2 regions of the Alkalibacterium putridalgicola genome follow, and region 1 is predicted to be linked to the other one. Evidence: a T-box and tRNA genes for the amino acid it is inferred to sense, from the RefSeq annotation. Region 1 holds a T-box; the other holds one or more tRNA genes.
What was found. The T-box of region 1 lies ahead of serS (serine--tRNA ligase). A T-box ahead of a tRNA ligase gene usually reads a tRNA of that ligase, here a tRNA-Ser.
Positions count from the first base shown of each region.

Region 1 (3,345 bases):
ACCTAAAGGAGGCTTTTTCAATGAGTGTTAAATTTGATGTTTTCAGAGACAGGATCATCAATGCAGATACAGAAGAAGTAAAAGATCTGATCAAGCAGTTCAGACAATCCAGACAGAACGGCGATATCAGTGAAGAAGAAGAGGAAAATTTAAAAGATATCGCAAACAGAAAACTTGAATCCGGCAATGAGGACCCATCCAGTTAAAGAGATAAGTCACTAATGAAAAGTGCGACGGAAGCTGCAGAACTTCCTGTTGCACTTTTTTTGTGTGGTCAGATGACATGCCGGTGTCGGAAATATGAAAACTCCGTGAAGACGGTTGTGTTTTTTATAACGGTAGCGTACTATAAGACATGGTGAAATGAAAGTGTTCACTGCTGATAACAAGTGGAAACAGAATCTATGAATCTGATATAGGAGTTAATTATAATGATAAAAACAAAAATGACCCGATTACTTAAACTAGCCATGAGTGCTTCTCTGGCTTTCCCCATATTTATGACAGGCACAACGGCCTTTGCTGACGAACATGAAATAGAGATCGATGCAGACGCATCTCTGCTCGTGGACTTTAAGACAGGCCAGATCCTTCATGAGCAGGATGCCGATGAGGCAAAGGGTATCGCTTCGATGACTAAAATGCTGGTCGAATACATCCTGTTTCAAGAGATCGAAGCCGGGAACCTATCCTGGGACTCGGAAGTGACGATCAGCGATTACGCATATAGCATCAGTCAGGATTACGCTTTGTCTAATGTGCCTTTACATGCGGGCGGTACCTACACAGTCAAAGAATTATATGAAGCTTTAGCTATCTACTCCGCCAATGGAGCGACGATCGCTTTAGCGGAAGAAATAGAAGGGTCCGAATCAGCCTTCGTCGATCGCATGCGCTCTCTGGTTGAGTCATGGGGGATCGAGGATTATGAAATTTATAATACAACAGGTCTGAACAACAGCTACCTGAACGGGAACCATTACCCAGGCAGTGATGAGGATGCAGAGAATGCCATGCCAGCTAAAGGTATTGCCAAGGTAGCGATGAAATTACTGGAAGATTATCCGGAAGTTCTTGAAACGTCCAGCATCCCAGTGAAAACATTCAGAGAAGGTACGGAAGATGCTATTTCCATGAGAAACTGGAACTGGATGCTGGAAGGACTCGCGCATGAGCGAACAGGCGTAGACGGCCTGAAGACGGGGACAACAGCTTTTGCCGGTGCGACATTTACTGGAACGGCGGAAACTGACGGACAGCGTCTGGTCTCAGTCGTTATGGGCGCAGGGGACGGTTTCACCAACCGTTCGCAGCGTTTTGAAGAAACAGCGAAACTGTTCGACTATGGCTTCGGTGAATGGGAGTATACTACCCTTGTCGAAGGAGATGTCGTGCTGATGGATGTCACACCACTGCCTGTTAAAAACGGCTTGGAGGAAGATGTTGCTCTAAAAACGACCGAAGCACTGGAGTATTATCTGCCTGATACAAGAAACAAAGATGCGATCAGTTATACGTTCGAACCAAACGAAGAATTATTGAATCAAAACGGCGAACTGGAAGCGCCGGTAGAAGCTGGAACGATCTTAGGAGAATTGATCCTGGACGACCAGGAGGGTGTAGACTTCCTGGATTCAGAAGCTCAGAATTCAATACCCGTGGCTGCAGCAGATTCTGTTGAACGCGCAGGTTTCTTTACCGTGTTCTCGAACCTGGTCAAAGATTTCTTTGGCAGTCTGAGAGACCGCTTCTGATCCGTGACATAAGTGTTGACCTTTTAGAACGAAGTAAGGTAAAATGTAAGCACAGTTAAATAAACAACAGATGAACGAACTAGTAGAGGACAAAGCAAGCATAGAGAGTCAGTGGGTGGTGTAAACTGATCTTGTTTATCCTGGAATCCGTCGTTCGACATTAAATAATGAAGCGATACTGCCTAAATTATTTCGGCCCGGACCGTTATCCTTGAGAGTGCAGGAAGGCAGTGAGCTGTTTTTCTGAATCAGGGTGGTACCGCGAGAAGCAGTCCTTTCGTCCCTTACTTTGGGATCAAAGGGCTGCTTTTTTAATACCCGCAAATATTCAAAACAGGAAAGAAGGAGAAGACATGATAGATATCAAACGTATCCGCAATGACTTTGAAACAACTAAAAAACGCCTGCAGACGCGAGGCGTGGCAGCGGAAGAATTGGATAACCTGAAAGCGTTAGACGAAAAAAGAAGAGAGCTCATCCAAGAATCCGAAAAATTAAAGAAACACCGCAACGATGTTTCTGCACAGATCGCAGAAAAGAAACGAAATAAAGAAGATGCATCAGAGACGATAGCGGCCATGCAGGAAGTCGGCGGGCAGATAAAAACGATCGATGCCGATCTGGAGGAACTGGAAGAACAAGTCAATGAGATAGCAGCTGGCTTGCCGAACCTTCCCCATTCCTCACTCCCAGTCGGTGAAGATGAAGAATCCAATGTGGAAGTACGCAAATGGGGAGAACCGAATGCTTTTGACTTCGAGCCGAAACCGCACTGGGACTTAGGTGCAGACTTAGGTATCCTGGACTTTGAACGCGGTGCGAAAGTAGCCCGCAGCCGCTTCCTTTACTATAAAGGATTAGGTGCTCGCTTAGAGAGAGCGCTGTATAACTTCATGCTGGATATGCATACGACGGAACACGGCTATGAAGAAATCATCCCGCCTTATCTGGCAAATGATAATGCCTTATACGGAACAGGTCAGTTCCCTAAATTCAAGGAAGATGTATTCCAAATCAAAAATCACCCGCTGACACTGATCCCGACAGCAGAAGTGCCTTTGACGAACTACTATCAGAATGAGATCCTTGAAGAGAAAGACCTGCCCAAATACTTTACGGCTCTGTCTCCGTCATTCCGTTCAGAAGCCGGAAGTGCCGGCAGAGATACGCGCGGACTGATCCGACTGCATCAGTTCAATAAAGTAGAAATGGTCAAGTTTGCCAAGCCGGAAGAGTCCTATGATGAACTTGAGAAAATGACCAATAACGCTGAAGCGATCCTCAAGAGGCTAGGTCTTCCTTACCGCGTCGTGCTGCTTTCAACAGGTGATACCGGCTTTGCAGCAGCGAAAACCTATGATCTGGAAGTTTGGATCCCGGCTCAGGACACCTATAGAGAAATCAGCTCATGTTCAAACACAGAAGATTTCCAGGCGCGAAGAGCTATGATTAGATACAGAAAAGAATCAGATGGTAAAATAGAATATGTACACACCTTGAACGGCTCGGGATTGGCTGTAGGTCGAACAGTTGCAGCCATCATGGAAAACTATCAGCAGGCTGACGGCAGCATCAAAATACCGGAAGCTCT
Region 1 covers NZ_CP162615.1:138,022-141,366, forward strand. The annotation lists gene AB4027_RS00645 (hypothetical protein) at 21-206, shown strand; gene AB4027_RS00650 (serine hydrolase) at 432-1,754, shown strand; T-box leader at 1,820-2,042, shown strand; gene serS (serine--tRNA ligase) at 2,108-3,345, shown strand, end outside.

Region 2 (3,345 bases), 840 kb from region 1:
TCTCGGGTAACCTTTCCCATGGCAGGAATTTTGCCTACATACTTACGTATCAGAAAACAGCGCTTTATGTGCAAGGGCTGTGGTAAAAGTTTTACTGCTCGAACTCCCGTCGTTGAACGTAACTGCTTCATCTCGAACTACATAAAAGCACAAATCTTGACTCAATCCGGTGAAACCCGCTCAATCAAAGATATAGCCAAGCACACTAATGTCTCAGAAGCGAGTGTTCAACGTGTCCTTACAGCGGAAGGTGAACGTTACCGTCCACATTATCATTCACTTCCCAAAAACTTGTCTTTTGACGAATTTAAATACGCCAGTGGGCGCATGGCCTTTGAATACATTGATGCGGAGACGGGCGATATTCTGGATATCTTGCCAGCTAAAGACAGTCGTCATGTCACTCAACACTTTTTATCACGATACAGCCTCAAGCAAAGAAGTGAAGTGAAGACGATAACGATAGACATGAATGCCAGTTATATCAGCTTCATACCCACGTTATTTCCTAACGCTCATGTCATCATCGATCGTTTCCACATCATCCAACTTATTAATCGCTCCATGAACAAGACCCGGGTGACAATAATGAACCAACTGAATAACTCAAATGGCGAAGATCAGAAAAAGTATCGACGGTTAAAACGCTACTGGAAGAAGCTACTTAAGAAAGAAAAAAATATTACTTACACGACCTATACCTTCTACCGTCTTTTCGGTCAACGAACAGAAGCAGCAATCCTATCGGAAATACTGAATTATGATTCAACTCTCAAGACCACTTATAATTTGTATCAGTCCATCATCGCGGCCGTTGAAGCGAACGACTTTGAACAATTGTCGGCTATATTGAATCAGCCCTGTTCACCGGATGTGTCCCCTCAAATGAAGACAAGCTTACGGACATTGAGAAAACATCTAAGCGCGATATGCCATACATTTATTTATCCGTACAACAACGGACTGATCGAGGGCATCAATAATAAAATAAAGGTCCTGAACCGAGTAGCCTACGGCTACCGCAACTTTGCCAATTACAAAAATCGAATCATATTGCACTTCAAGCTTAATCAACAAATAGAACAGAAATCTGTCAAAAAAAATGAAGAGCACACATCAGCTGCCTAGGTAGCTGAGATGTACTCTCCGATAACTTAAAAATATTTAGCTATTATTCTTCACCAACGTTAGTTGACGTAGAACCCAAAAAAAAGACGACAAGTAAGAGGCGGATTGCCAGTTACTGTCGTCTTTTTTGTATGATGGCGCAGGACAGAGTCGAACTGCCGACACACGGAGCTTCAATCCGTTGCTCTACCAACTGAGCTACTGCGCCAAATAAAAAAACGGTCCCGACGGGAATCGAACCCGCGATCTCCTGCGTGACAGGCAGGCGTGATAACCGCTACACTACGGGACCTTTTTTCATAGGTAACACTCCAGTCTAACGACTGAGTGTATCATGCTTGTAAGCTTCTGAAGAAGCAACAATCATTTTTAAAAGAAACACTGTGGACTTACGTCCAAGTGTATCATGCCTGTAATCGCTGAAGCTTCAACAGTCATGAATATGAGACACTGCAGTCTAACGACTGAGTGTACCATGCTTGTAAGCTTCTGAAGAAGCAACAATCATGGCAAAGGAGGATGTGGGATTCGAACCCACGCGCGCTTTGACACGCCTGACGGTTTTCAAGACCGTTCCCTTAAGCCGGACTTGGGTAATCCTCCATGTAAAATAATATACAACACCTCAAGTGTTGTATGATGACCCCTACGGGATTCGAACCCGTGTTACCGCCGTGAAAGGGCGGTGTCTTAACCGCTTGACCAAGGGGCCTTGCATATACAAAAGAAAAAACGGAGAAGGAGGGATTTGAACCCTCGCGCCGGCTAAACCGACCTACACCCTTAGCAGGGGCGCCTCTTCAGCCACTTGAGTACTTCCCCATACCAATAATAATTATTGATATAAATGGGCCTAAGTGGACTCGAACCACCGACCTCACGCTTATCAGGCGTGCGCTCTAACCGGACTGAGCTATAGGCCCCAAATAACTTTATTATACATTTTGTATAAAGCGGGTGAGGAGAATCGAACTCCCGACAACAGCTTGGAAGGCTGTGGTTTTACCACTAAACTACACCCGCATATCAACGGTCCCGACGGGAATCGAACCCGCGATCTCCTGCGTGACAGGCAGGCGTGATAACCGCTACACTACGGGACCTTGAAATGCTTTAATTCGGACACACTGCGAGCTGACGCTCGAGTGTATCATGTCTGTAAGCTTCTAAAGAAGCAACAGCCATGACATTGCGGAGGCAGGACTCGAACCTGCGACCTCCGGGTTATGAGCCCGACGAGCTGCCAACTGCTCTACTCCGCGATAATAGTAATGGTTAAAATGGACCTTGCAGGACTCGAACCTGCGACCGAACGGTTATGAGCCGTTTGCTCTAACCAACTGAGCTAAAGGTCCGCTTCCATAGCGGCGGAGGGAATCGAACCCACGACCTCACGGGTATGAACCGTACGCTCTAGCCAGCTGAGCTACACCGCCATTTTAACACATCGGGAAGACAGGATTCGAACCTGCGACCCCCTGGTCCCAAACCAGGTGCTCTACCAAGCTGAGCTACTTCCCGTACTTTCTTTGTTACATGCACCCTAGAGGAGTCGAACCTCTAACCGCCTGATTCGTAGTCAGGTACTCTATCCAATTGAGCTAAGGGTGCGTGATCTATTATGCATAGATGATGCCGAGGGCCGGAGTCGAACCGGCACGGAGAAAACTCTCCGCAGGATTTTAAGTCCTGTGCGTCTACCAATTCCGCCACCCCGGCCTGGGATAACTCTCAAATATAAGAATTGGAAAGCGGAAGACGGGATTCGAACCCGCGACCCCCACCTTGGCAAGGTGATGTTCTACCACTGAACTACTTCCGCAAAAAAAATATGCCGGCTAAAGGAGTTGAACCCTCGACCCACTGATTACAAATCAGTTGCTCTACCAACTGAGCTAAGCCGGCTTAATATTATGGAGAAACACTTATGCGGATGGAGGGACTTGAACCCCCACGCCGTGAAGCGCTAGATCCTAAATCTAGTGCGTCTGCCAATTCCGCCACATCCGCTTGCTTCTCACAATATATGAGCCGTGCTGGGCTCGAACCAGCGACCCTCTGATTAAAAGTCAGATGCTCTACCAACTGAGCTAACGGCTCTAAAAATGAAATGGAGGCTAACGGGCTCGAACCGCTGACCCTCTGCTTGTAAGGCAGATGCTCTCCCAACTGAGCTAAGCCTCCAGTGTAACATAAAAAGTAAAAGTCTGCACGGCA
Region 2 covers NZ_CP162615.1:1,816,252-1,819,596, forward strand. The annotation lists gene AB4027_RS08580 (ISL3 family transposase) at 1-1,128, shown strand, start outside; tRNA gene AB4027_RS08585 (tRNA-Phe) at 1,264-1,336, opposite strand; tRNA gene AB4027_RS08590 (tRNA-Asp) at 1,348-1,420, opposite strand; tRNA gene AB4027_RS08595 (tRNA-Ser) at 1,642-1,731, opposite strand; tRNA gene AB4027_RS08600 (tRNA-Glu) at 1,769-1,840, opposite strand; tRNA gene AB4027_RS08605 (tRNA-Ser) at 1,862-1,950, opposite strand; tRNA gene AB4027_RS08610 (tRNA-Ile) at 1,977-2,051, opposite strand; tRNA gene AB4027_RS08615 (tRNA-Gly) at 2,081-2,151, opposite strand; tRNA gene AB4027_RS08620 (tRNA-Asp) at 2,159-2,231, opposite strand; tRNA gene AB4027_RS08625 (tRNA-Met) at 2,318-2,390, opposite strand; tRNA gene AB4027_RS08630 (tRNA-Ile) at 2,410-2,483, opposite strand; tRNA gene AB4027_RS08635 (tRNA-Met) at 2,491-2,564, opposite strand; tRNA gene AB4027_RS08640 (tRNA-Pro) at 2,576-2,649, opposite strand; tRNA gene AB4027_RS08645 (tRNA-Arg) at 2,666-2,739, opposite strand; tRNA gene AB4027_RS08650 (tRNA-Leu) at 2,762-2,847, opposite strand; tRNA gene AB4027_RS08655 (tRNA-Gly) at 2,879-2,950, opposite strand; tRNA gene AB4027_RS08660 (tRNA-Thr) at 2,961-3,033, opposite strand; tRNA gene AB4027_RS08665 (tRNA-Leu) at 3,057-3,138, opposite strand; tRNA gene AB4027_RS08670 (tRNA-Lys) at 3,156-3,228, opposite strand; tRNA gene AB4027_RS08675 (tRNA-Val) at 3,240-3,312, opposite strand; rRNA gene rrf (5S ribosomal RNA) at 3,338-3,345, opposite strand, start outside.
Region 2: it has a tRNA-Ser gene. The T-box ahead of serS (serine--tRNA ligase) is inferred to sense a tRNA for this amino acid. The anticodon was not compared.